2 regions of the Streptomyces sp. NPDC001410 genome follow, and region 1 is predicted to be linked to the other one. Evidence: riboswitches for the same ligand, from Rfam matches in the RefSeq annotation. Region 1 holds a riboswitch; the other holds the start of a gene.

Region 1 (14,917 bases):
GTGAGCGGCTCGCCATTCGCGACAAACGGCAAGAGGTTTTCAAGCGACCGAACCCCCTGATTTTCTGGGGCGTCGTATCCGAATCAGCCTTTGAGCATGTTGTCGGCGGCCCGGACGTCATGGTCGAGCAACTCGAACATCTGTTGAACCTGTCCAAGGAATACCCGCATACGGTTAACCTCTACGTACTGCCGAAACAATCCCCATGGCACGCCGTCATGTGCGGATCATTCATGATTCTCAGCTTTCAGCGGAGCTGGGAACCAGATATTGTCTACCTCGACGGATTGACGTCAAATCGGTTCCTGGAAGAGGAATGGGAGGTTGCTACGTACAGTAGGCTGTTCCGGCGCCTTACAATGGAAGGATCCTATCGAGGGCCGAAATCCCTGGCGATAATTCAATATTACCTCAATGAACACCGCAAAGGCAGGTAATGTGTCTGCTCATGTAATTGACGATGCATCCACTCTGGGTGTGGAATGGAAGAAGTCATCCGTGTCCACCGGCGACGGCAACTGTGTGGAGTTCGCTGCCATCGGAGATGGTGTCGCCATCCGACACAGCAAAGCCCCCGGCGGTCCGGCTCTCCTTTACACGCGCTCGGAAATAGCCGCCATGATCGAAGGCGTCAAGGCCGGCGAGTTCGACTATCTCGCAGAGTGCTAGCGCAGGTTCTGGAGCCGTCAGGGCGCCCCTTCCAATAATGCAGCGATATGTAGACAGGGGCGGGCAATAATGCCACACCAGGGTGCCGCGAAGCCGCGCTCTCATCCAGCTTGTCCCTTGCTGCTTCTCGCCAATCCGTCGCCCCCTGGGTCGGTGTCGCGATCCAGTAAATTGCCGCGCCGCTCGCCCGGATCTGACCAGCTCAGGCTCCGGATGGGAAGTTTTCATCCCAGGTCGGATGAAAAGAGCCGCTGGGCCGTCGGGGTGTCAGCCCCGGCGGCCCAGCGGCTGGCGCCTGTAGTGACCAGTGGTCACCGGTGTTGGTCAGCCGACGCGTCCAACTTCGACGCACATTGCGGCTACCCAACCCGTCTTGCCGCGCCACTTCACCTTGTACCAGTCATTGTCGGACGGCCCTCCTGACCAACACTTGTAGGAGCCCCCGTTGTTCTGGCGGTTGCACGAGATTGTGAGGCAGGGAACTCTGGCGTTGGGATCAGTGATCGTCTGCTGAATGCTGGACGAGGTGCTGGGGCTGTTGTGGATGTTGAAGTAGTGGCCATCCATCATCCATACGCCCGCGACATCTGCTGACGCTGGTGAACTCATCGAGACGATGAGTCCCATCGTGGCTATGCCGAGAGCGGTTAGCTGCCCGATGGTCGACGACTTGCGCACGTGTTTCCCCCACGGAGAAGTGGATCTTTGGTCGCCGTCGAGTGTACGTTCTAAAAACTGCGGCGTGGCGATGTTCATTGGCCATAGTCCGTAGGATTCAGGCCCCGGTTACCTCGCCTGTCGCTGCCACTCGCGTCAGCAGTGCCTCGTACGCCCCCCAGTCGAACTCTCCCGCCGCAGCCGCCCGTACGGTCGCCGCCGACAGGGCGACCGCGCGGGCCAGCCGCTCCGGCCAGGAGAGCCGCTCCACCAGCCCCGACAGCAGGCCCGCGACCGCTGAGTCGCCCGCGCCGGTCGGGTTGCCGTGGAGGTGGGCCGGAGGGGCGGCGCGCCAGCGGCCTTCGGGGGTTGCCGCGAGCAGGCCTTCCGGGCCGAGGGAGGCGACCACCGCGTGGGCGCCGCGGCGGCGGGCGTCCTGGGTGGCGCGCAGCGGCTCGTGGGAGCCGGTGAGTTCGGCCAGTTCCTCGGTGTTGGGCTTGATGATGTCGGGGCGGGCCGCGACCCCACGGCGCAGGGGCTCGCCGCTGGTGTCCAGGAGTACGGGGACGCCGGCGGCGCGGGCGGCGCGGATCAGGCCCGCGTACGCGCCCACCGGTACCCCCGGTGGCAGGCTGCCGGAGAGGGCCACCGCAGAGGCGGGGACCAGCAACTCCTCGTAGCGGTCCAGGAAGACGCCCCACTCGGTGGGGGATATCTGCGGGCCAGGCTCGTTCAACTGGGTCGTGTCGCCGTACAGTTCGTCGACGATGGCGATCGTGCGGCGGGTCGGACCGGCGACCGGGACGAAGGCGTCCGTCACGCCTGGCGTGGCCGTCAAGTGCTCGCGCAGCACCTGGCCGGTGGCGCCGCCCGCGAAACCGGTGGCCGTCACCTCGTGTCCGAGGGCCGCCAGCACCCGCGCCACGTTCACACCCTTGCCGCCCGGCCGCTCGATGACGTCCGAGACGCGGTGCGAGGCGTGCGGCCGCAGGGACCGTACGCGATAGGTGATGTCGAGAGCGGTGTTCAGTGTGACCGTGAGGATCACCCGGGCCGACCTCCCTCGAAGTCCGCGTGCCATCGGTTCCGGGGCCCCGATCATGCCAAAGAGACGGCGGCCGGCCCAGTGCGAGGATCGGCCGCCGACTGGCGAAGCGGGGAACGGATCAGGGCAGTTGGGGCGCCACCACCCATTCACCCCTGCGCATCACGCCCTTCAGGTCGAATTTGGCGTCCAGCAGCACCAGGTCGGCGTCCTTGCCGGGCTCCAGGGAACCGATGCGCTCGGAGAGGCCCAGGAGACGGGCCGGGTTGGCCGAAAGAGCGGCGACCGCGTCCTCCACCGAAAGCTTGTCGACCGTCACCGCCCGCTTGAACGCGCGGTCCAGGGTGAGCGTGGAGCCCGCGATCGAGCCGCCCTCCACCAGACGGGCCACACCCTCGCTGACCTCGACCTCCAGCGGGCCGAGCATGTAGCGGCCGTCGCCGATGCCGGCCGCGTCCATCGCGTCGGTGATGAACGCGACCCGGGAGGCCCCCGCGTGATGGAACGCCAGCTCCAGCGCGGCGGGGTGGAGATGGGTGCCGTCGTTGATCAGCTCGACCGTCACCCGCTCGTCCTCCAGCAGGGCGGCGATCGGGCCGGGGGAGCGGTGGCCGAGCGTCGGCATGGCGTTGAAGAGGTGGGTGGCGACCGTGGCGCCCGCGTCGATGGCCTCGACCGTCTGCTCGTAGGTGGCGTCCGTGTGCCCGATCGCCGCGATCACGCCGTGCTCCGCGAGCAGCCGTACGGAGTCGATGCCGCCCGGCAGCTCGGTGGCGAGGGTGACCATCTTCGCCTTGCCGCGCCCCGCGTCGATCAGCTTGCGCACCTCGGAGGGGTCCGGGTCGCGCAGCAGCTCCTCGGAGTGCGCGCCCTTGCGGCACGGCGAGATGAACGGCCCCTCGAAGTGGATACCCGCGATGTCGCCCTGCTCGGCCAGCTCGCTCAGCAGCCCCGCCTGCTGCACCAGCAGATCCATCTCGTCGGTGACGGTGGAGGCGACCAGGGTGGTGGTGCCGTGCAGGCGGTGCGTGCGGATGGCTTTCAGCACGTCGTCCACCGTGCCCGAGAAGGAGGCTCCGCCGCCGCCGTGGTTGTGGATGTCGACGAAGCCGGGGACTACCCAGTGGTCGGTTACGTCGATCACCTGAGCGTTCGCCGGGGCCGTACCGGTGATGTGCCGGCCATCGACTGCCACCTGCCCGCTCTCCACGGTTCCGGTGGGGAGGACCACCTTCGCGCCGGTGAGCACCTGCGGGCCGGTGGGGGCTGATCGCGCCCACGCGGCGGAGCCGCATGTCGAGGCGTCCCGCGCCCCTGGGTCGGCTGCCATCAGTGGGTTACCTCCGTAGGGTCGGTGTGGTTGAGGAGATCCCGGGCGAGAAGTCCCGCGCCCAGGCAGCCGGCCGTGTCGCCGAGGGCGGCGGGGACGATGGACGGGAGTTTCTGGAAGGTGACCCGTCGCCGGACGGCGTCCCGCAGCGGTTGGAACAACACTTCCCCCGCCTCGGCCAGGCCGCCACCGATGATCAGCGTGCGCGGGTCCAGCAGGGTGAGCGCGGTGACCAGCCCGTCGGCCAGCGCGTCCACCGCCTCCTGCCAGACCCGGACAGCGTTCGGGTCACCGGACGCGACGGCCTTCGCGCAGTCGGCCGCGTCCGCTTCCGGGTCCCCGCAGGCCGCCGCCCACGCCTCGCTGACAGCGGAGGCGGAGGCGTACCGCTCCAGGCAGCCGCGCTGCCCGCAGGGGCACGGGGTCCCGCCGGGCCGTACGACGACATGGCCGATCTCGCCGGCGAAGCCGTGCGCTCCCGCCTCCACCCGCCCGTCGACGCCGATGGCGCCGGCGATGCCGGTGCCCAGCGGCACGAACAGGAACCGGTCGGCACCCTTGCCCGCGCCGATCCGGCCCTCGGCGAGCCCGCCGGTGCGCACGTCGTGGCCGAGCGCCACGGGTACGCCGAGCCGGTCGGCGAGCAGGGCGCGCAGGGGTACGTCCCGCCAGCCGAGGTTGGCCGCGTAGACGGCGACGCCGTGCTCCTCGTCGACGATGCCGGGGACCGCGAGGCCGGCCGCGGCGGCCGGTTCGCCGTAGTGCTCCACGCCGTACGCGCGTAGCTCCGTGGCGAAGTCGAGGATGGTCTCGACCACCGCGTCGGGCCCGCGCTCGCGGCCGGTCGCGCGGCGGGCGCGGTGCAGCAGTGCGCCGTCGTCTCCGACGAGGGCCGCCTTCATCCCGGTACCGCCCACGTCCAGGGCGATGACATGTCTCACGGGGGACAGTGTGGCCCGCGGACCCGCAAGAGGTCTAGTCCACTCGCGTGGTGTAGACCTTATGTGTCCACATATTGAACGGTCAGACAGCAGGGTTGGGGCTTTGAGGGTGCGTCGGCGTACGGCAGGAACGATCGCGGTGGTGTCCGCACTGGGCATGACGGCGGTCCTCGGCGGCTGCGGGAGTACGGGCTCCTCCGACGTGACCCTCAGACTGGTCGCGGCCGACTACGGCGACTCCTCGGCGAACAGCTCGAAGAGGTACTGGGACAAGCTGGCCGAGGCGTACGAGTCCCAGCACTCCGGTGTGAAGGTCGAAATCAGCGTCTACTCCTGGAACGACGTCGACCGCAAGGTCAAGGAGATGGTCGACGCCGGGGACGCTCCCGACCTGGCCCAGATCGGCGCCTACGCCGACTACGCGGCCGCGGGCAAGCTCTACCAGGTCTCCGACCTGCTCTCGATCCGCACCCAGGCCGACTTCCTCTCCCAGCTCTCCGACGCGGGCGAGTGGAAGCACGTGCAGTACGGCATCCCGTTCGCCGCCTCCACCCGGGTGCTCTTCTACAACAAGACCCTCTTCGCCAAGGCCGGCATCACCCCGCCCACCACCTGGAGCGAGCTGGCCGCCGACGCGCAGGCCCTCAAGGACAAGGGGGTGAAGTACCCCTACGCGCTGCCGCTCGGCTCCGAGGAGGCGCAGGCCGAGACCATGCAGTGGCTGCTGAGCGGCGGTGCCGGCTACACCGACGACGTCGGCACCTACACCATCGACTCGGCGCAGAACGTCGAGACCTTCACCTGGCTCAAGGACGACCTGGTCGGCAAGGGCCTGACCGGTCCGGTCGCCCCCGGCAAGCTCAACCGCGCGGACGCCTTCGCCGCCTTCGCCGACGGGCAGGTCGGCATGCTCAACGGGCATCCCACGCTGATCCAGCAGGCCGCCAAGAAGGGTGTGCAGTTCGGCATGGTCCCGATGCCGGGCCGCACCGGCAAGGCCAAGGCCGCGATGGGTGTCGCCGACTGGATGATGGGCTTCAAGCAGCACGGGCACGCCGAGCAGATAGGCGACTTCCTCGACTTCGTCTACAAGGAGAAGAACGTCCTGGCCTTCTCCCGCGAGTACGGACTCCTCCCGGTCACAGGCTCCGCGTCCAACACCATGACCGAGTCGGACTCCGCCCCCGACAAGGACCTGCGCCCCTTCCTCGACCAGCTTCCGATCTCCGAGCTGTACCCCGCAGGCAAGACCTCCTGGGCGACGGTCAGCGCGTCCGTGAAGAAGGAGATCGGCCAGGCGGTCACCCCCGGCGGCAGCCCCGCCGGAGTCCTGTCCCGCCTCCAGGCGACGGCGACCGAGGCGGACAGCAGCGACACGAACTGACCGGGCTGTCACTGCCCGGCATTACGGTGGCCCCATGGAACTGGGCACCCGCGAAAAGGCCATCCTCGCGCTGGAGCGCCGGACCTTCCCCGGCCCCGGCGCAAAGGAACGAGCCATCCGCGAGGAACTGGGCCTGCCCCCGGTCCGCTACTACCAACTCCTCAACGCCCTCCTTGACGACGAGCGGGCCCTGTCCCTGGACCCGGTGACGGTAAACCGCCTACGCCGGGTCCGGGCGGCACGCCGGTCCGAACGCTGAGGTTCTGCTGCCAGGAGTGACCACGGTCCGCCCTGGATACTGTCGCCGTATGGACCTTCTGCCGACCCCGGTGACCCAGGCCGGCCGGGATGGACTTGCCGCGCTGCTCGAAAAGCCCCGCACCGCAGTGATCGGCCTGGACTTCGACGGCACCCTGGCCCCCATCGTCGAAGACCCCGAGCAGGCCCGAGCCCACCCCGACGCCGTCCCCGCACTGGCCACCCTCGCCCCCAAGGTCGCCTCGGTCGCCGTGGTCACCGGCAGACCCGCCGAGGTGGCGGTCCAGCACGGCGGCTTCGCGGGCACCCCCGGCCTGGAACACCTCGTCGTCCTCGGCCACTACGGCGCCGAACGCTGGGACGCCGCGACGAACACGGTCACCGCACCCCCGCCCCACCCCGGCGTGGCCGCGGTCCGAGCCGAGCTGCCGGGTCTCCTGGACCGCGTCGGCGCCGGCCACGGCACCTGGATCGAGGAGAAGGGGCGCGCCGTCGCCGTCCACACCCGCCGCGCCGACGACCCGCAGGCCGCGTTCGAGGCCCTGCGCGACCCCCTGGCCGACCTCGCCACCCGGCACGGCCTGATCGTCGAGCCCGGCCGGCTGGTCCTCGAACTCCGCCCGCCGGGCATGGACAAGGGCGTCGCCCTCCTGGAGCACATCCGCGCCACCGGCGCCCAGTCCGTCCTCTACGCCGGCGACGACCTCGGCGACCTCCCCGCCTACGCGGCCGTCGACAAACTCCGCTCCGACGGCATCCCCGGCCTCCTGGTCTGCAGCGGCAGCACCGAGGTCACGGAACTGGCGGAACGGGCGGACGTGGTGGTGGACGGCCCGGCGGGAGTCGTAGCACTGCTGCGGGCGCTGGCAGCACACATGGCGTGATCAGCGCCTGCCAGGTGCCCGGAAATCACCGCTCAAGTGCACCAAGTTGATCCAGGAACCACTGAGCCGGAGGCAACGCAGTAGCTGCAGCAGCCAGCCTCTTGGACCGCTCCGCCCGCTCACCCGCCGGCAGGCTCAGCGCCTCGTGCAACGCGCTCGCCGTGCCCCCGATGTCGTACGGGTTCACCACGATCGCGTCCTCGCCCAGCTCCTCGTACGCCCCCGCCTCCCGCGACAGCACCAGCGCGCACCCCTCGTCGGAGACCACCGGCACCTCCTTGGCGACCAGGTTCATGCCGTCCCGGATCGGGTTGACCAGCGCCACGTCCGCGAGCCGGTACGCGGCCAGGGAACGGGCGAAGTCGTCCTTGACGTGCAGCACGACCGGCGTCCAACCCGGGGTCCCGTATACGGAGTTGATCGTCTCCGCCACCCGCTGCACCTCGGCCGTGTACTCCCGGTAGACGCTGAGGTCCTGCCGGGACGGGTAGGCGAAGGCGAGGTGGACCACCCGTTCGCGCCACTCGGGGTGGTCCTCCAGCAGCTGCCGGTACGCCAGCAGCCCGCGCACGATGTTCTTGGACAGCTCGGTGCGGTCCACCCGGACGATCGTCCGGCGCCCCTCGCCGATCTCCTCCCGCAGCCTGGCCATCCGCTCGTCCACGTCCGTCCGGTGCGCCCGCTCACGCAGGAAGTCCGCGTCCGCGCCGAGCCCGTGCACACCGATCCGGGTCCCGGACGGGATGCCGGGGCCCAGCACCGCGTGACAGCAGTCGGTGAACGCGTCCGCCCACCGCCGGGTCAGGAACGCGGCCCGGTCCGCGCCCAGGATGCCGGTCAGCAGCTCGGCCGCGATGTCGTCGGGCAGCAGGCGGAAGTAGTCCGGCGGGGCCCACGGGGTGTGCGAGAAGTGGCCGATGCGCAGGTCGGGGCGGAGCCGGCGGAGCATCCGGGGGGCGAGGGCCAGGTGGTAGTCCTGGATGAGCACCGCGGCGCCGTCCGCCGCCTCCTCGGCCAGCGCCTCGGCGAAGGCGCGGTTGTACGCCTCGTACGACGCCCACTGCTGCCGGAACTCCGCGTCGAAGATCGGCTCCAGCGGGGTCTGGTACAGCATGTGGTGGACGAACCACAGCACCGAGTTGGCGATGCCGTTGTACGCGTCGGTGAACACGGTCGCGTCGATGTCGAGCATCCGCACCCGCTGCCCGCCGGTCTCCTCGGCCGGCAGCAGCCCGCCGTCCGCGCGCCGTACCGCCTCGCGGTCACCGCCGCCCAGCGCGGCGCACACCCACACCGCATTGTGGTTCGGCCCGATGGCCGACAGCCCCGAGACCAGCCCGCCGCCGCCCCGCTTGGCGAGCAGCGAGCCGTCCTCGTGCACCTCGTACGAAACCGGGCCGCGGTTGGACGCGACCAGCACATCAGCAGTGTGCGCGGAAGCCATGGTCCTCAACCTAGCCCGGCCCGGAAACGCTCAAACGTACGGTCTGCCCCGGAAGGGGGCTGTATACAGCCGTTCTCGTGCGCCCCTCACGCCACCCGGCGCGCCGCGTACTCCGCGATCTCCGCCATGGGTGGCCGTTCCTCGGTGTCCACCGAGTAGGTGCGCGGCTCGAACCCGTCCTCGCCCCGCTCGAACTGGGTGAGGGACGGCCGGACGAGGTGTCCCCGGGCGAGCCTGAGCTGGGCCGTGCGGTAGATCGCCGCGGCCATCCGGCCCAGTGCCTGGCCGTCCTGGTGGCGGTGCTTGCGCACGCCGACATCGACCTGGGCGAGGGCGTCCAGGCCCACCAGGTGCAGGGCGTCGACCAGCATGCCCAGCTCGACGCCGTAGCCGACGGGGAAGGGGAGCTGTTCGAGCAGCGAGCGGCGGGCCGCGTACTCGCCGCCGAGCGGCTGCACGAAACCGGCCAGCTGCGGCCAGTGCATGTTCAGCAGCGGACGGGCCATGAGTTCGGTGACCCGGCCGCCCTGCCCCGTTGCGCCCCCGAGCGGGCGGTCGTACATCGCCTTGACCAGGTCGACGTCCGGTTCGGTGAGCAGCGGGCCGACGATGCCGGAGACGAAGTCGGAGGAGAACTCCTTCAGGTCGGCGTCGATGAAGCAGATGATGTCCCCGCTGGTCACCAGCAGCGAGCGCCACAGCACCTCGCCCTTGCCGGGGACGGCCGGGATGCGCGGGAGGATCTCGTCGCGGTGGACGACCCGGGCGCCCGCCGAGGCGGCCACCTCGGAGGTGCGGTCGGTGGACCCGGAGTCGACGACGACGATCTCGTCGACGAGGGGGACCTGCTGCATGAGGTCGTGACGGATGATCGCGACGATGTCGCCGACCGTCTCCTCCTCGTTCAGCGCGGGCAGGACGACGGAGACGGACTGACCGGTGCGCTGCTTGGCGGCGAGTATCCGGTGGAGCGGACGATCGGTCACGGACCAGGAGCGGGTGGCCAGCCAGCGCTCGACTTCTTCCAGCACGGTCTGCGGCTCCTCACTGTCGTGATCACATGGCGTGACCGTGTGATCCATCTCGCGGTTCGGACGACTATCTCAACTGTCCTGGCCTTCGGTTACAGTCTTGAACAACGCCGGTGACCATCGCATGTCAGGGTCAACGAGCGTTGACAACCGCATACAGCTCATCCAGAGGGGCAGAGGGAAACGGCCCGATGAAGCCCCGGCAACCCTCCAGTCGGTTCTCGTTCTCCAGCGAGGCTCCCGGCTAGGGAAGGTGCCAAATCCGTCTCACGGCGAGATGCGTCGTGAGGAAGATGAGGAGAAAGGGCCTCGCCTCCATGGCTGTGCAGACAGTTGCAAGCACCAGCAATCCCACCGTAGACCTCGGCCCCGCCGCGGCGCTGAGCTGTCGCGAGTGCGGTCACCGGGTGCCCCTCGGGCCGGTGTTCGCCTGCGAGGAGTGTTTCGGTCCGCTGGAGATCGCCTACGACTTCTCCGCCTACGACACCGAAGAGCTGCGCAAGCGGATCGAGTCCGGTCCCGCGAACATCTGGCGCTACGCGCCGCTGCTGCCCGTCCCCGCCGACGTGGCCGACAAGCCCAACATCAACCCGGGCTGGACCAAGCTCGTCAAGGCCGACAACCTGGCCCGCGAGCTGGGCGTCACCGGCGGACTGTATGTGAAGGACGACTCCGGCAACCCGACGCACTCCTTCAAGGACCGCGTGGTGGCCCAGGCCCTGGAGGCCGCGCGCGCCTTCGGCTTCACCACGCTCTCCTGCTCCTCGACCGGCAACCTCGCCGGTGCCGTCGGCGCCGCCGCCGCCCGCGCGGGCCTGCGCTCCTGCGTGTTCATCCCGCACGACCTGGAGCAGGGCAAGGTCGTCATGGCCGCGGTCTACGGCGGCGAGCTGGTCGGCATCGAGGGCAACTACGACGATGTGAACCGGTTCTGCTCCGAGCTGATCGGTGACCCGGCCGGCGAGGGCTGGGGCTTCGTCAACGTCAATCTGCGGCCGTACTACGCGGAGGGCTCGAAGACCCTGGCGTACGAGGTCTGCGAGCAGCTCGGCTGGCGGCTCCCGGACCAGATCGTGGTCCCGATCGCCTCCGGCTCCCAGCTGACGAAGGTCGACAAGGGTCTGCAGGAGCTGATCAAGCTCGGGCTCGTCGAGGACAGGCCGTACAAGATCTTCGGTGCGCAGGCCGAGGGCTGCTCGCCGGTGTCCACCGCCTTCAAGGCCGGTCACGACGTGGTCCGCCCGCAGAAGCCGAACACCATCGCCAAGTCGCTGGCGATCGGTAACCCGGCCGACGGCCCGTACGTCCTCGACATCGCCCGCCGTACCGGTGGCGCGGTGGAGGATGTGACGGACGAGCAGGTCGTGGACGCGATCAAGCTGCTGGCCCGGACCGAGGGCATCTTCGCGGAGACCGCCGGCGGTGTGACGGTCGGCGTGACGAAGAAGCTGATCGAGGCCGGCGTGCTGGACCCGACCCTGACGACGGTCGTCCTCAACACCGGTGACGGCCTCAAGACCCTCGACGCGGTGGCCGGCACGGGTCTCACCGCCACCATCCGTCCGACCCTGGACTCCTTCCGAGAGGCTGGCCTCGCATGAGCGTGACCGTTCGCATCCCCACCATCCTGCGCACCTACACCGGTGGCCGGGCCGAGGTCGCCGCCGAGGGCGGGACCCTCGCCGAGGTCATCCAGGACCTGGAGAAGAACCACACGGGCATCGCGGCCCGCGTGCTGGACGACCAGGGCAAGCTGCGCCGCTTCGTCAACGTGTACGTCAACGACGACGACGTCCGCTTCGAGCAGGGGCTGGAGACGGCGACCCCGGACGGCGCCGGTGTCTCCATCATTCCCGCGGTCGCCGGCGGCTGATCAAAAGCGACCATTACCTACGGTAACCGCGGTTACTGAATGTTCATCGAATGGCCTCCTCCGTGAGAGAAGCGGAGGGGGCCATTCTGCGTGATTGAGCGCGGTACAGTTGGGGAACGCGCGCCGGGTCTGCGGGTCGCAAGCCCCGGAATCATGCCTTACGCCCGGTGAGAAGCAGCCAAAGTGCACGGGCTGTATGCGCCTTTTGCGCCTTTTCTGGAGCCCGACTTGCCCTGAATTCGGACGAATTCTCGGCAGATTCCGGATCGGGCTCGTCCAGAATTCTCGTCCGATTGACCTGTTGCAGAGGGCAGTTGGACAGATACATTCAGCCGCGGTCGACGCGTTCCGGCGCACGCCCCCGACCAATGGGGGGTGAGGTCTGACCCGGGTCCGCGAAGTGTGGATCTGTGCAAGGGCCAGTAATAGGGGAGTTAGGCATGGCTCAGGGCACCGTCAAGTGGTTCAACGCGGAGAAGGGGTACGGCTTCATCGCGGTCGACGGTGGTGCGGATGTTTTCGTCCACTACAGCGCGATCCAGATGGACGGTTACCGCACCCTGGAAGAGGGGCAGCGGGTCGACTTCGAGATCTCGCAGGGCCAGAAGGGCCCGCAGGCGGACATGGTCCGGCTGGCGACCAGCTGAAGCACGCGTCGACTGACACCGACGTTCTTCTGTTTCATCTTCGAAGGGCCCGCACCTCCCGGGGTGCGGGCCCTTCGTCATGCCCGGCGCTCCCCTGTTCGCGCGCGGCTGAGCGCACCCCCGGCACCCCCGAGGCGCTTGCACTCGGGGGTGCCGAGTGCTAATCATTGGCGTTAGCACTCTGAAGGTGAGAGTGACAAAGAAGGACCGGGTCGGTGAGGCCCGCAGGCCAGGTGGGGCAAGGAACCACAGGTCGGCGAGCCGTCCGTCGCGGGCGCGGGCGCGGTCCGAAGGAATCACCCCCAGTCCTGGAGGGACCACTTCACATGGCCAAGATCATCGCGTTCGACGAGGAGGCGCGGCGCGGCCTCGAGCGCGGCATGAACCAGCTCGCGGACGCCGTCAAGGTGACGCTCGGCCCCAAGGGTCGCAACGTCGTCCTCGAGAAGAAGTGGGGCGCCCCCACGATCACCAACGATGGTGTCTCCATCGCCAAGGAGATCGAGCTCGAGGACCCGTTCGAGAAGATCGGCGCCGAGCTGGTCAAGGAAGTCGCGAAGAAGACGGACGACGTGGCCGGTGACGGCACGACGACCGCGACCGTCCTGGCCCAGGCCCTGGTCAAGGAAGGCCTCCGCAACGTCGCCGCCGGCGCCAACCCGATGGCCCTCAAGCGCGGTATCGAGAAGGCCGTAGAGGCCGTCTCCGCCGCACTCCTCGAGCAGGCGAAGGACGTCGAGACCAAGGAGCAGATCGCCTCCACCGCGTCCATCTCCGCCGCCGACACCCAGATCGGCGAGCTGATCGCCGAGGCCATGGACAAGGTCGGCAAGGAAGGCGTCATCACCGTCGAGGAGAGCAACACCTTCGGTCTGGAGCTTGAGCTCACCGAGGGCATGCGCTTCGACAAGGGTTACATCTCCGCCTACTTCGCGACCGACATGGAGCGCATGGAGGCGTCGCTCGAGGACCCGTACATCCTCATCGCCAACTCCAAGATCGGCTCGGTCAAGGACCTGCTCCCGCTGCTGGAGAAGGTCATGCAGTCGGGCAAGCCGCTGCTGATCATCGCCGAGGACGTCGAGGGCGAGGCCCTGTCGACCCTGGTCGTCAACAAGATCCGTGGCACCTTCAAGTCCGTCGCCGTCAAGGCTCCGGGCTTCGGTGACCGCCGCAAGGCCATGCTCGGCGACATCGCCATCCTCACGGGCGGCGAGGTCATCTCCGAGGAGGTCGGCCTCAAGCTGGAGAACGCGACCCTGGACCTCCTGGGCCGCGCCCGCAAGGTCGTCATCACCAAGGACGAGACCACCATCGTCGACGGTGCCGGCTCCTCGGAGCAGGTCGGCGGCCGGGTCAACCAGATCCGCGCCGAGATCGAGAACAGCGACTCCGACTACGACCGCGAGAAGCTGCAGGAGCGCCTGGCGAAGCTCGCCGGCGGTGTCGCGGTCATCAAGGCCGGTGCCGCCACCGAGGTGGAGCTCAAGGAGCGCAAGCACCGCATCGAGGACGCCGTCCGCAACGCGAAGGCCGCCGTCGAGGAGGGCATCGTCGCCGGTGGTGGCGTGGCCCTGCTGCAGACCTCGGGCGTCTTCGAGAAGCTGGACCTGGAGGGTGACGAGGCGACCGGCGCCAACGCCGTGAAGCTCGCCCTGGAGGCCCCGCTGAAGCAGATCGCCGTCAACGGTGGTCTTGAGGGTGGCGTCGTCGTGGAGAAGGTGCGCAACCTGGCCGTCGGCCACGGTCTGAACGCCGCCACGGGCGAGTACGTCGACATGATCGCCGAGGGCATCATCGACCCGGCGAAGGTGACCCGCTCTGCCCTGCAGAACGCCGCCTCCATCGCCGCGCTGTTCCTCACCACCGAGGCCGTCATCGCCGACAAGCCGGAGAAGGCCGCCGCGGCCGCTCCGGGCGGCATGCCGGGCGGTGACATGGACTTCTGATCGACCTGACGGTTGATCGCCTGTCCTTCGGACCGAGGGCGGTACGTCCAGCTTCTGGCTGGGGGTGCCGCCCTCGGGCGTGTTCAGGGCTCAGCCGACGCGGGTCTCCGCGTAATAGGAACCCACTGCGGGCTGACCCGTGTAGTTCGGCCCGGCGGAGGGATCGGCGCCGACGTAGCGGAACGGCGGTCGGATGTCGCGGGCGCCATCGAGGGTGAGGCGGTGGTGCCGGGAGCTGTAGCGGAACCCGGCGGCGCGGAGGGCGGAAAGAACGGCCCGCCCGGCAGGTGAGCCATCGACCCAGCGGATGGAGTCGGGGTCGAAGTGGGCGATGAACAGCCCGTCGGGAGCGAGCCAGGAGGCGGCCCGGCAGACGAGCCCCAGCTGATCGCCGATGTAGTGGAGACCGTGTACGCAGGTGATGAGGTCGTACGTCCGTGAGGGCGCCCAAGAGGAAACGGAGGCGACGATCTCCTCCAGGACGGGCGGTGTCGGCGCCCCGGGCGCGAGCGGCCCCACGAGATCCACGGCGGTGAGCACAGCGTCCCTCGACAGGGCACCGGCCGCCTCCCGCAGGGCCCGGCCCTCACCACTGCACAGGTCCAGCCAGGAGGGAGCGGGACGACCGGCCAGCCGGGCAACGGGATCGAAGCCCAACTCGCGGGCGTAGCTGTTGACTCCGGTGAGCCCGCGTTCCCGGTTCATGGAGTTGTTGGCTACGACGGAGGACCGCTCCAGCTCGTCGCTCGCGGAGATCAGTGGGGGTTTCGGCATACGGTCAGTCTGCGTAGTGAAGTCAACTCGC
Region 2 (14,917 bases), on a different contig from region 1:
ACCGCGCGGTCGGCGAGCCGGGCGTAGGCGCGCAGGTCGCCGGCGCTCTGACCGGCCCCGAGGACCAGGCTGTGCGCGCCCTTCACGGCGGTCACCCTGCCCTGGTCCCACACCTGCTCCCCGGCCTTCCGCGCGGGCTTGTCGGCGGTGACGTACCACTTGCCCTCGGCGGTGCGGCTGAGCGCGAGGGTGCGGCGGACGCTCACCGGGGCCCGGTCGTAGCCGGCGATCCGGTAGCGCAGCTCGGCGTCGGCGGTGGCGCCCGGGCCGTCACCGTGCACGGCGGTCACCCGGTAGGCCCAGGCGGCCAGCGGGAGCGCGCGCAGGCGGACGAACCCGGTCCGGGTGCCCGTCTTGCCGTACGCCGTCTCGTCGTGCCCGAGCAGGGCCGCGGAGCGCCGGTCGAGCACCTGCTGCACCTCGGCCGTGGCCGGGTCGGTCGCCATCCGGCCGCCGCATCCGGCGAGGGGCGCCGCGAGCAGCAGACAGAACCCCGCCGCCGCGGCGCGCCACACCCTTCTACGACCAGCCATTTCCCGATCGTACGGTGCGCGGCGGGAGGTCAGGGACGGGTGACCGAGGAGACGGGCATCATGCCGACCGGGTCGTAGCGCACCGGCGCGCCCGGGTAGGGGGCGTGGATGACCTGGCCGTTGCCGACGTACATCGCCACATGGCTGGCGTCGGAGCGGTAGACGACCAGGTCGCCGGGGCGCGCCTGGGAGAGCGGGATCTGCCGGCCGGCGTACCGCTGCTCCTGGGAGGTGCGCGGCAGGTGGATGCCGGCATGCCCGTACGACCACTGCATCAGGCCCGAGCAGTCGAAGCCGGAGGGGCCGGTCGCGCCCCACACGTAGGGGCGGCCGAGGGCGGAGCGGGCGGCGGCGACGGCGGCCGCCGCGCGGGCGTCGGGGGCGACGGCGCCGGACAGGTCGACGCGGTCGGAGCCGTCGGAGCGGGAGGCCCGGTCGTAGGCGGCGCGTTCGGCGGCGGGCAGGGAGTTGATCAGCTGCTGGGCCCTGGCGAGCTTCTTCTCCACGGTCCGCTTGTGCGTGGCGACCGCCCTGCGGCTCTGCTCCAGCGCGGCGAGCTTCCCGGCGGCCTCGGCGCGCTCCTGGGCCAGTTCGCGCATCGCCGCGCTCAACTCGCGCAGCCGGCCCGCCTGCTGGGCGCCGATGCGGTCGAGGGTGGCCGCCTTGTCCAGGTAGTCGTCGGGGTCGTCGGAGAAGAGCAGGGCGACGGCCGGGTCGATGCCGCCGGCGCGGTACTGGGCGCCGGCCAGCGAACCGAGCCGCTCGCGCATGGTGTTGATGCGCTGCTGCTGCCGGGCGATGTGGTCCTGGGCGTCCCGGACCTTCCGGCGCAGCACGTCGGCCCGCTCGTCGGCCTTGTCGTAGGCCTGGGTCGCCCTCTCGGCCTCCTCGTAGAGGCGGTCCACCTCGGCACGGGTGTCCCCGTGCGGCGCTGCTTGGGCGGGTACGGCGCCGAGCGTGGCGGCCGCGGCCGACAACACGCACAGGGCGACGCCGGCGCCCCGGTTGAACCCGGACAGTGCAAGGCGGCGATGGGACCCCACGGCAGTCCTTCTGCTGGCGGACAGAGACAGCTTCCCCGGCGCCGGGGACGGGGAGGCCCCTGCGCCGGGGAATCGCGGCAGACAGTAGCCGTGCGGAAGGACCGCGCCGAACGGCGTCGAGCGGCGCACACATGCGACGCCCCGCCCTGACGCAGGTCATGGGCGGGGCGTGGAGTCAGTCTCGGTTCATCGGATTCGCCCGTTCGGGCGCCACCGAGTCAGCGTCGCGAAGTTGTCAGACCCGGACGCCGAACTGGAACGGCATGTTGCCGATGGCCTCGTAGCGGACCACGGCGCCGGTGTGCGGGGCGTGCAGCACCTGGCCGTTGCCGGCGTAGAGGCCGACGTGGTGCAGGTCGCTGTAGAAGAACACCAGGTCGCCGACCTGGAGCTGGCTCTGCGTGAGGCGGGTGCCGATGCCTGCCTGGGCCTCGGAGGTGCGCGGGATGGAGACGCCGGCCTGCGCGTAGGCGTAGGAGGTCAGACCCGAGCAGTCGAAGGAGGACGGGCCGGTGGCGCCGTAGACGTAGGGCTTGCCGATCTGGGCCTGGGCGGCCTGGAAGGCGGCGGCGGCACGACCGGAGGCGGAGCTGTCGTTGCCGAGGTCCACCCGCTCGGTGGAGGAGCGGTTGGCGCGCGCCTGCTCGGCGGCGAGCGCGGCCTTCTCCTTGGCGGTCAGGGTGTTGAGCAGCTTCTGCGCCTCGGCGAGCTTGCCCTGGACTTCCTTCTTCTTGTTGCCCAGCTCGGTGCGGGTGGCGGCGAGGTCCTTGAGCTTGTCGGTGGCCTCGGCCCGCTCCTGGGCGAGTTCGCGCTGTTTGTCCTGAATCTTCTTCAGGGCCTCGACCTGCTGGCTGCTCAACTGGTCGAGCGTGGAGGCCTTGTCGAGGAAGTCGTCCGGGTTGGAGGACAGAAAGAGCTGGACCGAGGAATCTATGCCACCGGAGCGGTACTGGGCGGTCGCCAGCGAACCCAGGCCGTCGCGGAGCTTGTTCAGCTCCTGCTGGCCGCGGGCCACGTTGTCCTGGATGGTGGAGATTTCCTTCTGCAGCTTCTGCTGCTTCTCCTTGGCCCCGTTGTACTTCTCGGTGGCCTGCTCCGCCTGCTCGTAGAGCTTGTCGACCTTCGCCTTGACCTCGTTCTTGCCGAGCTTCTCGCTCGGGGCGGCATTGGCGGCGTTCGCGCTGAGCGCGACGGCAGCGGCGGCTGCGGTGGTCAGCACGGTGACACGCGTGCGACTCGGCTGCTTGGGTCGACGATGGGACGCCACGGAGGACGAACTCCTTCTTGTGAGTGATCACCCGTTCGGAGGTTCGAGCCCAGACCCTAGTGACCCAGCTGTGATCAGTTCAAATCCTCGCAGCAAAAAACCCTGTGACGCAATGCATTCTTTGCACATAACTCACGTGCAGTGAGGCGTGATTGACCCTACGTGGCGTGAGAGTCAGGCCAATTCGGGCATTGTGTATGCGCGTTGGACCTTCAGGACAGTCGCTTCAGAAGTACCGCAGAGGCGACGGGACGGGCACCGGCCCTGGCGACCCCGTCGGCCACCTCCCGGTCGGTCGAGGCGACGATGACCGGACGGCCCGGCGGCTCCGCGCGCACCAGCTGGCGGATCAGCTCGTCGGCCGTGACGCCCGGCCTGGAGAACAGCACCCGCACTCCGCGCGGCGGCGCGAGCAGCACCGGCGCGGCCAGTTCGGCGCCATCGAAGACACAGGTCACCTCGGCGCCGGTCTGCGCGGCGAGCGCCGAGAGCTGCCCCAGGAGCCGCAGCCGCTGCTTCTCCAGCGGCATCTGCGGATAACCGGTCTTGGTGACGTTGTAGCCGTCGACGACCAGATGCGCCTGCGGCAGCGCGAGCAGCTGGTCCAGGATCGCCGGGTCGTTCTCGGACAGGGCCCGGGCCGCGATGTCCTTCGGGGTCATACGTCCCGGTTCGACCGCGTCCACGGTCTCGGCCGGGCGCACGGAGACCGGAGGCAGCGCGAGTTCGCGCCGCAGCCCCTGGGTGGCGTCCAGCAGGGTGTCGAGCAGCAGCCGTACCCGCATGTCCTCGACGCTGCGCCCCTCGCGGGCCGCCCGGCGGGTGGCCTCCAGCGCGGCCTCGGCCTCGCCCAGGCGGGCCTTGAGCCGACGGGACTCGCTCTCGGCGACCGACAGCTGTGCCTGCCCCTCGGCGCGTACGGCCTCGATCTCGCCCTGGACCTTGCGCAGCGCGGCCTCGCCGCGCTTGACGTCGCTGAGCGCGGCACGGAGCTTGCGGTGCAGCGACTCCGCTTCCTTCTTCGCCGACTCCAGTTCGGTGCGCAGCCGTTCGGTCTCGGTCCGGGTCTGCGTCCGGGCCTCGGCCAGCTCCTCGCGCAGCCGCTCCAGCTCGGCCCGGCTCTCCTCGTCGGCCCGCTCGGCGTCCGCGCGCTGGGCCTCCTCGCCGGCCGCGGTGACCAGCTTCACCCAGCCCGCCGGGCGCAGTACATAGGCCGCGGCCGCCACGTCGAGCGGGTCCGCGGCCGGGGGCGGCGAGCCGGAGTCGAGGGCGCCGGACAGCTCCGGCTGTGCCTCTCTGAACTTCTCTCCGATCCGCTGCCTGAAAAGCGGATCGGTCTCCAGCGCGGCCGCCATCGCGTTCCCGGCGAACTTGGCCCGCCGGTTCGGGGCGAACCGGGCGTACTGCCGCAATTGGGCGGGCAGTTCCGCGACGGTCAGGCCGCCGAACCCGTCCGAGACGATCTGCACGACCCGTCGGCGCACGCCGTCGGGCAGCGGACGGTCAAGCACCTCAGCGGTGCCGTCGCCCGGCCCCCCGCCTGCGGTCTCCACCATCCGTCACACCCCAATACCTGTACGGGGCCCGCTCCGCTCAGGAGCCGGCGCCCGGCCTGTCCACGAGTTCCACCTGGTCCACCGCGTTGCACCAGCGGCAGCGGACCGAGTCGATGGTCTCACTGACCACCTCGCGTTCCTCGACCGTCGGCTCACCGGCGAGGTCGAGGTGGACGTACTCGACGACCTTCGACGAGCGGGTCACATCGAAGCGGGTGAGGTTGCCGCAGAGGGTGCAGCGCCATCGCGTCGTGGCGGTCGGCAGGGGAACCGTCATCGTGACTGTTCGCTTCCTTCTCGGGTCGGTCCGCGCCGCTCCTCGACGCGTGTGGCTCGTAACCCTACGGCCTGGCGGGTACTCACCGCCCGTCCGTCCGCGGCGGCGAGGCGGTCTGTCAGGTTGCGTCCCCTTACGTCATGCTCTGTAGTCATGATCAACGCCTGGAGCACGACGGCCGGCCGCACACTCAGGGCGCTCCGGGACACCCCCGCGCCGATGACGCACGCCCTCATCGCCGTGTGCTCCCTGATCTTCGTCCTCGGACCGGCCTCCGGGCTCACTCCGGCGTACGGCTCCGCGGACGCGCTGCCGGCCGCGCAGCGCGCGTACTTCCGGCACTGGGGGGTGGTCCCGGCGAACCTGTTCGAGGAGCCCGTCCGGGAGGCCCTGACCCCGGTCACCGCGCTGTTCGTGCACGGCAGCTGGGTGCATCTGCTCGGCAACATGCTCTTCCTCTTCGTCTTCGGGATGATGACCGAGGAACGAATGGGCCGGGTGGAGTTCACCCTCTTCTACGTCTGCTGCGGCTACCTGGCCCTGCTGGGCTACGCGGCCGCCAACGCCACCTCCGAGCAGTCGCTGGTGGGCGCGTCCGGGGCGATCTCGGCGGTTCTCGGCGCGTTCCTCTATCTGTTTCCCCGCGCCCGTGTCACCAGTCTGCTCCCGTTCCTGTTCTTCCTGCCGATGCGCTTCCCGGCCTGGGTGGTGCTGCCCTTCTGGGCGGCGCTGCAGTGGCTGGCGGCGGGGCGCTCCGGCGAGGGGCCCGGGGTGGCCTACCTGGCGCACCTGGTCGGCTTCGGGGTGGGGTTCGGGTACGCATGGGTCCGATACCGACGTACCACTAGAGTGAAGTGCGCACCGGCTCCGGCACCCGAGGGAGAGAACCCGTCGTGATCACCGCGATCGTCCTGATCAAGACCAGCGTGGACCGGATCCCCGAGATCGCGGAGCAGATCGCTTCGCTGGATTCGGTGAGCGAGGTCTTCTCCGTCACCGGTACGTACGACCTGATCGCCATGGTGCGGGTGCGGCAGCACGAGGATCTGGCCGACGTGATCCCGGGGCGGATCAGCAAGATCCCCGGGGTCGAGGCCACGGACACGCACGTCGCCTTCCGTACGTACTCGCAGCACGACCTCGAGGCGGCCTTCTCGATCGGGTTGGACAACTGATCGGCTGAAGACCGCCCCACCAGGCGTTCAGAGACTCACACCGCCGGGACGCAGCGGCCTTCCTCCGTGCGGTACGTCCACTTCGCACCCTCGGTCACCAGTTCCTTCACCGCCGTGACGAAGCGCTCCACGTGCTCGTCGGGGGTGCCCGCGCCGAAGCTCACGCGGATCGCGTTCAGCGACTTCTCGCCCGGCGTGGCCTCGGGGGCTCCGCACTCGCCCTGGGCCTGGGGGTCGGAGCCGAGGAGGGTGCGGACCAGGGGGTGGGCGCAGAACAGGCCGTCGCGGACGCCGATGCCGTACTCGGCGGAGAGGGCGGCGGCGAAGTGGGAGCTGTTCCAGCCGTCCACGACGAAGCTGATCACGCCGACGCGCGGGGCGTCGTCCCCGAAGAGGGAGAGGACCCGGACCTCGGGCACCTCGGCCAGGCCGGCCCGCACCTTCGCGATCAGGTGCTGTTCGCGGGCGACCAGCGTGTCGAAGCCGGCCTCCGTCAGGGCCTTGCAGGCGGAGGCGATGGAGTAGGCGCCGATGACGTTCGGGGAGCCGGCCTCGTGGCGGGCGGCGCTCTCGTGCCACTCCACGGCCACTCCCCCGTCCTCGCGCCGGGTCACCTTGCGGCTGGCGCCGCCGCCCGCGAGGTACGGCTCGGCCGCGACCAGCCAGTCGGCGCGGCCGGCCAGGACACCGGAGCCGAAGGGGGCGTACAGCTTGTGGCCGGAGAAGGCGACCCAGTCGACGTCGAGGTCCTGGACCGACACGGGGTGGTGCGGGGCCAGCTGGGCGGCGTCCAGGACGATCCGGGCACCGTGCGCGTGGGCCGCGGCGGCCAGCTCGCGCACCGGCCACAGCTCGCCGGTGACGTTGGAGGCACCGGTGACGCAGACCAGGGCCGGGCCGTGAGGGTCGCGGTCGGCGAGGGCCCGCTCCAGGGTCTCGACGGCCTGCCGCGGGGTGCGCGGGGCGTTGAGGTAGGTGACGCGGGCGTCCTGCCAGGGCAGCAGGGAGGCGTGGTGCTCGGTCTCGAAGACGAAGACCTGGCAGTCGGCGGGCAGCGCGGCGGCGAGGAGGTTCAGGGAGTCCGTGGTCGAGCGGGTGAAGACCACCTGGTCGGCCGCGCGGCAGTCGAGGAACTCGGCGACCGTCCTGCGGGCGTTCTCGAACAGGTCGGTGGAGAGTTGGGAAAGGTAGCCGGCGCCGCGGTGGACGCTGCCGTAGTACGGCGCGTAGGCCGCCACATCGTCCCAGACGCGCTGCAGGGCGGGGGCGCTGGCCGCGTAGTCGAGCGCGGCGTAGGTGACTTCGCCGCCGGTCACGAGCGGGACGGTGACATCACGGCCCAGGACAGACAAAGGGGCACAAACGGACTGGTCGGCGGCAGCGGTGAAGACGGACATGGCGAGCTCCTGTGCGAGGCAAGGCGGAACCACACGTGAGCGCGTACGGCTCGAACGTGGGGAAGGTGAAAGGGGTACGCGGAGGCGGGGCTCTACGCCCTATCGCATTCGCTTGCTCACAGAAGGCTCCCTCGACGACCAGGACCCCTGGTGTGCGAGGGGTCCGCGCTTGCCGCAGACCTCACTGCCTGCGGCCCGGTCTTCACCCGGGGCACCCCGCCACGGACGGAGGGTTGCCGGACAGTCGGCCGGGGCCTCATGACTGTCACTCATGACCTGTTCAGGAACGTAGCCGAGCTGATCGCCGCCGCGCAACTTCTGTCCGGATCCCGGGACACCCGCTACGACGGCGATCAGCCACCCGCTACTTGTTGCTGGCCGCCACCCACCGCTCCAGCGTCCGCTTCGCCTCGCCCGAGTCGATCGACACGGCAGCCTTGGCCATGCCGGCGCGGAGCTGCTCGGCCAGGGGGGCCTCGGTCGGGTCGAGGGCCACCAGCGCGGCCGCCGAGTTCAGCAGGACCGCGTCCCGGACCGGGCCCTGCTCGCCGTCCAGCAGGCGGCGGGCGACCTCCGCGTTGTACGACGCGTCGGCGCCGCGCAGGGCCTCCACGGGGACGAGGTCGATGCCGACGTCCCGTGGGTCGAAGCTCTCCTCCGTGACCTTGCCGTCCCGGACCACCCACACCCGGGAGGTGGACGTGGTCGTCAGCTCGTCCAGCCCGTCGTCGCCCCGGAAGACCAGGGCGGAGTTGCCGCGCTCGGCGAGGACCCCGGCCACGATCGGCGCCATCCGGGGGTCGGCGACACCGACCGCCTGGGCGCGCACCCTGGCCGGGTTGGTGAGCGGGCCGAGCACGTTGAAGGTCGTACGGATCCCCAACTGGCCGCGCGCCGCGGCGGCATGACGCAGCGCCGGGTGGAACTTCACCGCGAAGCAGATGGTGATGCCGGCCTCTTCGGCGACCTCGGCGACCCGCTTCGGGGTCAGGTTCAGGTTGATCCCGAGCTTCTCCAGGACGTCGGAGGACCCGGAGGCGGAGGACGCGGCGCGGTTGCCGTGCTTGACGACCTTCGCTCCGGTGCCGGCGACGACGATCGACGACATCGTGGAGATGTTCACCGTCTTGGCGCCGTCACCGCCGGTGCCGACGATGTCGACGGCCGGCCCGGGTACCTCGATCACGTTGGCGTGCTCGTACATGGTCCGCACGAGTCCGGTGATCTCCTCCACCGTCTCGCCCTTGGACCGCAGGGCCACCAGGAACCCGGCGATCTGCGCGTCGGTCGCCTCGCCGCTCATGATCAGGTCCATCGCCCAGGCCGTGTCGTCGGCGGACAGGTCCCGGCCGTCCAGCAGCCCGTTCAGCAGGGCGGGCCAGGAACGGCCCGCCGCGGTGTCGCCTCCAGCGGGGGTCACAGCGCTCATAGCCGCTCCTGGGTGTCTAGAAGAACAGTGTGGTCCCACCCTATCCAGCCCGGGACACGGCGAAGGGCCCCGTCCGTAACACGGACGGGGCCCTCGGCGTGGCGTGGCGACGCGGGGATCAGTGGTGGCCGTGGCCGCTCGTGATCTCCTTGTACTCCTCGACAGTCGGCTTCGGGATCTGGTTGTCCTCGCCGTAGTAGGCGTTGCTGAGCTTGGCGCGCAGCTTCTCGGACTTCTTCACCTTGCGCTCGACACCGTTCTCGTCGACCGTCGGGCCGATCTCGGCCGGCTCGTACTGGTGGTGGGCCGTGAGGGTGTGCAGCTGCTCCTGGCTGAGCGGCTCGTGCACCTCGATGAACTCACCGTGCGGCAGGCGCTTGATGATGCCGGTCTCGCGACCGTGCAGCACCTTGTCGCGGTCGCGGCGCTGCAGGCCGAGGCAGATCCGCTTGGTGAGGATGAACGCGATGACCGGTCCGGCGAAGAAGGAGATCCGGACGAACCAGGTCACGGCGTTGATCGACAGGCTGAAGTGGGTGGCGATGAGGTCGTTGCCACCACCGACCAGGCCGACCATGTACACGGTGACCCAGGCGACACCGAACGCGGTACGGGTCGGGGCGTTGCGCGGGCGGTCCAGGATGTGGTGCTCGCTCTTGTCGCCGGTGACCCAGGACTCGATGAACGGGTAGACCGCGATCGCCGCCAGGACGAGGCCGAAGAGCACCAGCGGGATGAACACGCCCAGGACGAGCGTGTGACCCCAGAAGTTGATCTCCCAGCCCGGCATGTAGCGGACCAGACCCTCGGCGAAGCCCATGTACCAGTCGGGCTGGGCGCCGGTGGACACCTGGTCGGGGCGGTAGGGGCCCATGGCCCAGATCGGGTTGATCTGGGTCACCGCGGCGATGGCCGCGATCACACCGAAGACCAGGAAGAAGAAGCCTCCGGCCTTGGCCATGTACACCGGCAGCAGCGGCATGCCGACGACGTTCTTGTTCGTCTTTCCGGGACCCGCGAACTGCGTGTGCTTGTGGTAGAAGACCAGGATCAGGTGGCCCACCATCAGGCCGAGCATGATGCCCGGCAGCAGCAGGATGTGGATCGAGTAGAACCGGGCGACGAAGTCGTGACCGGGGAACTCGCCGCCGAAGAGGAAGAACGAGATGTAGGTGCCGACGATCGGCATCGACAGGATCGCGCCCTCGGTGAAGCGGACACCGGTGCCGGAGAGCAGGTCGTCCGGGAGCGAGTAACCGGTGAAGCCGGTGAACATGCCCAGGACGAAGAGCAGGAAGCCGAACAGCCAGTTGATCTCACGCGGCTTGCGGAACGCGCCGGTGAAGAACACGCGCATCATGTGCACGAACATGCCGGCGAGGAAGATCAGCGCGGCCCAGTGGTGGATCTGCCGGATGAGCAGACCACCGCGCACGTCGAAGGAGATGTGCAGGGTCGAGTTGAACGCCTCGGACATCAGCTGTCCCTGGAGCGGGACGTAGCTGCCGTGGTACTCCACCTCGTTCATCGACGGGTGGAAGAACAGCGTCAGGTAGACACCGGTCAGGATGATGATGAGGAAGCTGTACATGCAGACTTCGCCCAACATGAACGACCAGTGGTCGGGGAAGATCTTGCGCATGTTGGACTTGGCCAGGGAGTAGATCCCGAGCCGTCCGTCGGCCCAGTCGGCGACGCGCTCGCCGGCCGGCGCCTTGCCGCGTCGCTCGTTGTTCTCGTTGGTGCTCATCCGCGCTCCCAGAATGCAGGACCGACGGGCTCTTCGAAGTCGCCGAGCGCCTCGAGGTAACCCTCGTCGTTCACGCCGATGCGGAGCTGCGGCAGGGCGTGACCGGCGGGGCCGAAGATCACTCGGGCACCGTCGGAGAGGTCGAAGGTGGACTGGTGGCACGGGCACAGCACGTGGTGCGTCTGCTGCTCGTACAGGGAGATCGGGCAACCCACGTGGGTGCAGATCTTCGAGAACGCGACGATGCCCTCGTGCGACCACTCGAGCTCGCGCTTGTCCTTGATGTTGTCCGGCTGCAGCCGGATGATCATCAGGGCCGCCTTGGCGATCTCGTTCTGGAAGTCCTCCTGTGCCTCCTCCAGGCCCTCGGGCTTGGCGAAGGTCAGCGAACCGACGGCGACGTCCTCGGGACGCAGCGGCTGGTTCGTGTTCATGTTGACGAGCAGCTTGCCCTTGGCCCACAGCGTGTGGCGCAGCGAGGTGCCGGGCAGCGGGCCGAGGTCGCGCAGCAGCATGACGCCGGAGAGCGGCACCATGGCCAGCGCGCCGAACATCGTGTTGCGGATCAGCTTGCGGCGGCCGAGCGCGGACTCCTTGGCACCCTGCTTGAAGTCCGCGTGGACCTGCGCACGGACCTCGGGAGAGGCGGCGATCGCGTGCCGGTCGTCGGCGACCTCGACGTCGGACATCAGGGTGCGGGCCCAGTGGACCGCACCCGCGCCGATGCAGAACAGCGCCGTACCAAGGGTCAGGCCGAGCGCGAAGTTCAGCGCGCTGATGTGACCCAGCGGGAAGACGAAGATCGCCTTGTCCTGCGGGATCGCCACGTACGCGGCGATGAAGCCGACGGTGGCCAGCATCGACACCGTGAACAGCAGGGCGACGACGCGCTCGGACCGCTTGGCGGCCCGCTCGTCGATGTCCTGGATCCGGTGCTCGTGGGGCGGCAGCCCCGGGTCCGCGAACGGGTTCTTCTCGTCCGCGACGCTCACGACGCCGTGCGCGTGCTCCTGCTCAGCGGGCAGGTTCTCTTCTGGAATGTCTTGGCTACTCATGACTTCTTGGCCTTTGCGGTCCGAGCGGCGACCCAGACGGCTACCGCGATCAGCGCACCGAGGCCGAAGACCCATGCGAACAGGCCCTCAGTGACCGGACCGAGGCCACCCAGCTCCATGCCGCCCGGCTGCTCCGTCTCGCTGCTGTTGATCGCGTGCAGGTACGCGATGATGTCCTTCTTGTTCTTCTCCGACATCGTGGTGTCGGGGAAGGACGGCATGTTCTGCGGGCCCGTCTGCATGGCCTCGTACATGTGCTTCGGGTCGACGCCCGACAGGTCCGGGGCGAACTTGCCCTCGGTGAGGGCACCACCCTTGCCGGTGAAGTTGTGGCACTGCGCGCAGTTGGTGCGGAACAGCTCGCCACCCTTGGCGATGTCCGCACCCTCCGGGCCGTACTGCTCCTTCGTCGGCACCTCGGGACCGGCGCCCAGCGAGGCGATGTACGCCGCGAGCTGGTCGATCTCGGCCTGGGTGTAGATGTTCTTCTTCTTTACGACCTGCGGGCCCTGCGAGGTGGCGGCCGGCATACGGCCGGTCGCGACCTGGAAGTCGACCGCGGCAGCGCCCACGCCGATCAGGCTCGGGCCGTCGGAGGAGCCCTGTCCACCGGTGCCGTGGCAGCTGGCGCAGCCGACCTGGTAGAGCCTCTTGCCCTCCTTGATGGTCAGGGACTGGGAGGTTTCATCGGCCTGCGCCTTGCTCGCGGGCGCGAACGCGGCGTACAGCCCCCCAGTGGCCGCCAGCGCGAAGAGTAGGACGACGACCGCCGCCAGCGGATGGCGTCGTCGTGCGGAGAGCTTTTTCACGGATTACCCCGGTGTCAGGATCTTCTGCGTCGATGCTTCTGGATGTGCGGGAGCGGTCCCGGCTACTTGATCAGGTAGATCGTGGCGAAAAGGCCGATCCAGACCACATCGACGAAGTGCCAGTAGTAGGACACGACGATGGCCGCGGTCGCCTGCTCGTGGGTGAACCTCTTGGCCATGTAGGTGCGGCCCAGGACAAACAGGAAGGCGATGAGACCGCCCGTCACGTGCATGCCGTGGAAACCGGTGGTCAGGTAGAACACCGAGCCGTACGGGCCGGAGGACAGGGAGATCCCGTCCTTCTTCACCAGCTCGGTGTACTCGTAGATCTGACCGCCGATGAAGATCGCACCCATGATGAAGGTGAGGATGAACCAGCCACGGAGCTTCTTCACGTCCCCGCGCTCGGCAGCGAACACGCCGAGCTGGCAGGTGAGCGAGGAGAGCACCAGGATCGTGGTGTTCGTCGCGGAGAAGGGCACGTTGAGCGCGTGTGCCTGCTCCGTCCAGTACGCCGGTCCGGTCACCGACCGGAGGGTGAAGTACATCGCGAAGAGGGCCGCGAAGAACATCAGCTCGGAACTCAGCCAGATGATGGTTCCGACGCTGGTGAGGTTCGGTCGATTGACCGACGGGTGCGCGTGCCCGGTTTCTACTGTCGTTGCTGTCGCCACGACCGACATTATGTCGGTCGCTTATCCCGCCCTCACTCCGGGGGGTGCCGTTCGGAGTGTTGCTGCCCGCCGAACCGGTGTTGACGTGGTGTTCATGGGAGTAACATCCGCCCCGAACGGCCCTGTCCGTACGACGCTGACGTCTCGGAGGAAGCATGCAGCCGACCGCTACGGTGCTGGTGTACAGCGACGACTCCAACACACGGGAACAGGTGCGGTTGGCCTCCGGCCGCAGGCCGGCTCCCGACGTGCCCCAGGTCGAGTTCGTGGAGTGTGCGACTCCTGAGGCGGTGCTGCGGGAGCTGGCCAAGGGCGGCATCGACGTGTGCGTGCTCGACGGTGAGGCCGTGCCCATGGGGGGCATGGGGGTGTGCCGGCAGATCAAGGACGAGGTGTTCAACTGCCCGCCTGTGCTGCTGTTGATGGGGCGGCCTCAGGATGCGTGGCTCGCTACGTGGAGTCGGGCCGATGCGGCGGTCACCTTGCCGGTGGATCCGGTGGAGTTCGCGGCCGCCCTGGCCGGTCTGCTCCGTCAGAAGCGGTTGCTGAGCGCCTAGCGGGGTGGGGGCGCGAGGTCGTGCATCGACACAGCCCCGCGCCCCTTGGGTTCTCACACGGCCGTTGGCTGTAGGCGCAACGCATCCTGGGGAGCAGGGCCGTCCGGGGTGCCGTTGATGAGGGCGCTGCCTGTGCGCCACTTCTTCCAGTCGACGTTCCAGTCCCCGAAGCCGTTGCCGAAGGGCTCCATCGGGTTGCCGTTGGAGTTGACGACCTTGACGATGTCGCCCTCGTGGATGTTGCCGAAGAACCACTCGGCGTTCGATGTGCTCATGCCGGTGCAGCCGTGACTGACGTTCTCGTAGCCCTGGGAGCCCACTGACCAGGGCGCGGCGTGCACGTACTCCCCCGACCAGGTGACCCGGGTGGCGTAGTAGACCGGCAGGTCGTACGAGTCGGAGGTGCCCTCGGCGATGCCGACCGTGGTGCCGCGCATCCGTACGAAGTACTGCTTGGCCAGTACGACCTTGACCCCGTTGCGGGTCTCGAAGCCGGGCTTGCCGGTGGTGACCGGGATCGACTGGACCTCCTGGCCGTTCTTGTAGTACGTCAGCTGGTGCGCCGCGGCGTCCGTGACGGCCTCGATCCGGTCACCGGTGGTGATCTTCAGCGCCTTGGACTTGCCGCCCCAGAGACGGTCGCTGATCTTCACGCCGTCGAGGTTGCTGTGCACCTGGATGGTGGCGTGCGTGGGCCAGTACTCCTTGGGGCGGTAGTGGAGTTCCTTGTCGCTCACCCAGTACCAGGAGCCCTGGACGGCCGGGGTGGAGTCCACCCTGAGAGCGCGCTCCACGACGGCACGCTGCGCCTTGTCCTTGACCTCGTGGTCGAGTTGGGCGGTGATGGGCTGTCCGACGCCGTACTGGCCCGAGTCCGGCCCGAACGTGACGTTCAGGTTCTTGGTGGTCGAGGGCTTGCTGGTGTCGAAGCGGAGGACCTTGCGGCCGGGCGCGCCGTCCTCGTCCTCCGTGCTCACCGCGACCGTGTAGTGGGCGTTGGCGGCCAGCGGGGAGGTGCTGTGCCAACGGCTGCCGTCGGCGGCGAGTTCGCCCGCCACGAAGCGCCCTGTGGCGTCGTAGGCGGTGACGTCCGTGATCCGGCCGTCGTCGGTGCTGGTGGTGATCTCCAGGGGCTTGTCCGGGTCGGCCTGCTTGCCTGCGCCGGTGGGGCCGTTGAAGGAGATCTGGTCCGCTGCGTCGTACGGCTTGGCCGACAGGGGGTTGCCGTCCGAACCGCAGCCGGTGACGCCCGCGCCGAGGGCGGCCACCAGCAGGGTGCAGCTGACGACGGTGCGGGTACGCGGAGTGTGGTTCATATGATCACGCTATGAGATGAAAGCACCATTTGCGCGCCACGTACCTCGTACGAGGGACAGGCCTGCGGCAAAAGCAGGA

The links. A riboswitch is a leader RNA that binds a small molecule or an ion and turns the genes downstream of it on or off. The one in region 1 is predicted to bind S-adenosylmethionine.
Region 2: it holds a riboswitch for S-adenosylmethionine, as region 1 does, so the genes downstream of both, ACFY3C_RS13925 (aminotransferase class V-fold PLP-dependent enzyme) here and thrC (threonine synthase) in region 1, are expected to answer to the same signal.

The regions. Positions count from the first base shown of each region.
Region 1 covers NZ_JBIAWE010000016.1:29,217-44,133, reverse strand. The annotation lists gene ACFY3C_RS31285 (helix-turn-helix domain-containing protein) at 1-437, shown strand, start outside; gene ACFY3C_RS31280 (DUF397 domain-containing protein) at 415-669, shown strand; gene ACFY3C_RS31275 (hypothetical protein) at 994-1,425, opposite strand; gene ACFY3C_RS31270 (1-phosphofructokinase family hexose kinase) at 1,445-2,374, opposite strand; gene nagA (N-acetylglucosamine-6-phosphate deacetylase) at 2,493-3,620, opposite strand; gene ACFY3C_RS31260 (ROK family protein) at 3,701-4,642, opposite strand; gene ACFY3C_RS31255 (extracellular solute-binding protein) at 4,782-6,026, shown strand; gene ACFY3C_RS31250 (DUF3263 domain-containing protein) at 6,061-6,285, shown strand; gene otsB (trehalose-phosphatase) at 6,335-7,168, shown strand; gene ACFY3C_RS31240 (trehalose-6-phosphate synthase) at 7,194-8,612, opposite strand; gene ACFY3C_RS31235 (glucosyl-3-phosphoglycerate synthase) at 8,699-9,643, opposite strand; SAM riboswitch class I at 9,802-9,943, shown strand; gene thrC (threonine synthase) at 9,961-11,244, shown strand; gene ACFY3C_RS31225 (MoaD/ThiS family protein) at 11,241-11,516, shown strand; gene ACFY3C_RS31220 (cold-shock protein) at 11,957-12,163, shown strand; gene groL (chaperonin GroEL) at 12,490-14,112, shown strand; gene ACFY3C_RS31210 (class I SAM-dependent methyltransferase) at 14,203-14,886, opposite strand.
Region 2 covers NZ_JBIAWE010000006.1:1,216-16,132, reverse strand. The annotation lists gene ACFY3C_RS13960 (hypothetical protein) at 1-533, opposite strand, end outside; gene ACFY3C_RS13955 (NlpC/P60 family protein) at 563-1,576, opposite strand; gene ACFY3C_RS13950 (NlpC/P60 family protein) at 1,812-2,843, opposite strand; gene ACFY3C_RS13945 (NYN domain-containing protein) at 3,056-4,399, opposite strand; gene ACFY3C_RS13940 (hypothetical protein) at 4,437-4,676, opposite strand; gene ACFY3C_RS13935 (rhomboid family intramembrane serine protease) at 4,830-5,573, shown strand; gene ACFY3C_RS13930 (Lrp/AsnC family transcriptional regulator) at 5,570-5,851, shown strand; gene ACFY3C_RS13925 (aminotransferase class V-fold PLP-dependent enzyme) at 5,887-7,248, opposite strand; SAM riboswitch class IV at 7,409-7,525, opposite strand; gene trpD (anthranilate phosphoribosyltransferase) at 7,613-8,677, opposite strand; gene ACFY3C_RS13915 (cytochrome bc complex cytochrome b subunit) at 8,796-10,427, opposite strand; gene ACFY3C_RS13910 (Rieske 2Fe-2S domain-containing protein) at 10,424-11,482, opposite strand; gene ACFY3C_RS13905 (c-type cytochrome) at 11,479-12,291, opposite strand; gene ACFY3C_RS13900 (heme-copper oxidase subunit III) at 12,354-12,974, opposite strand; gene ACFY3C_RS13895 (hypothetical protein) at 13,121-13,522, shown strand; gene ACFY3C_RS13890 (Ig-like domain-containing protein) at 13,576-14,838, opposite strand.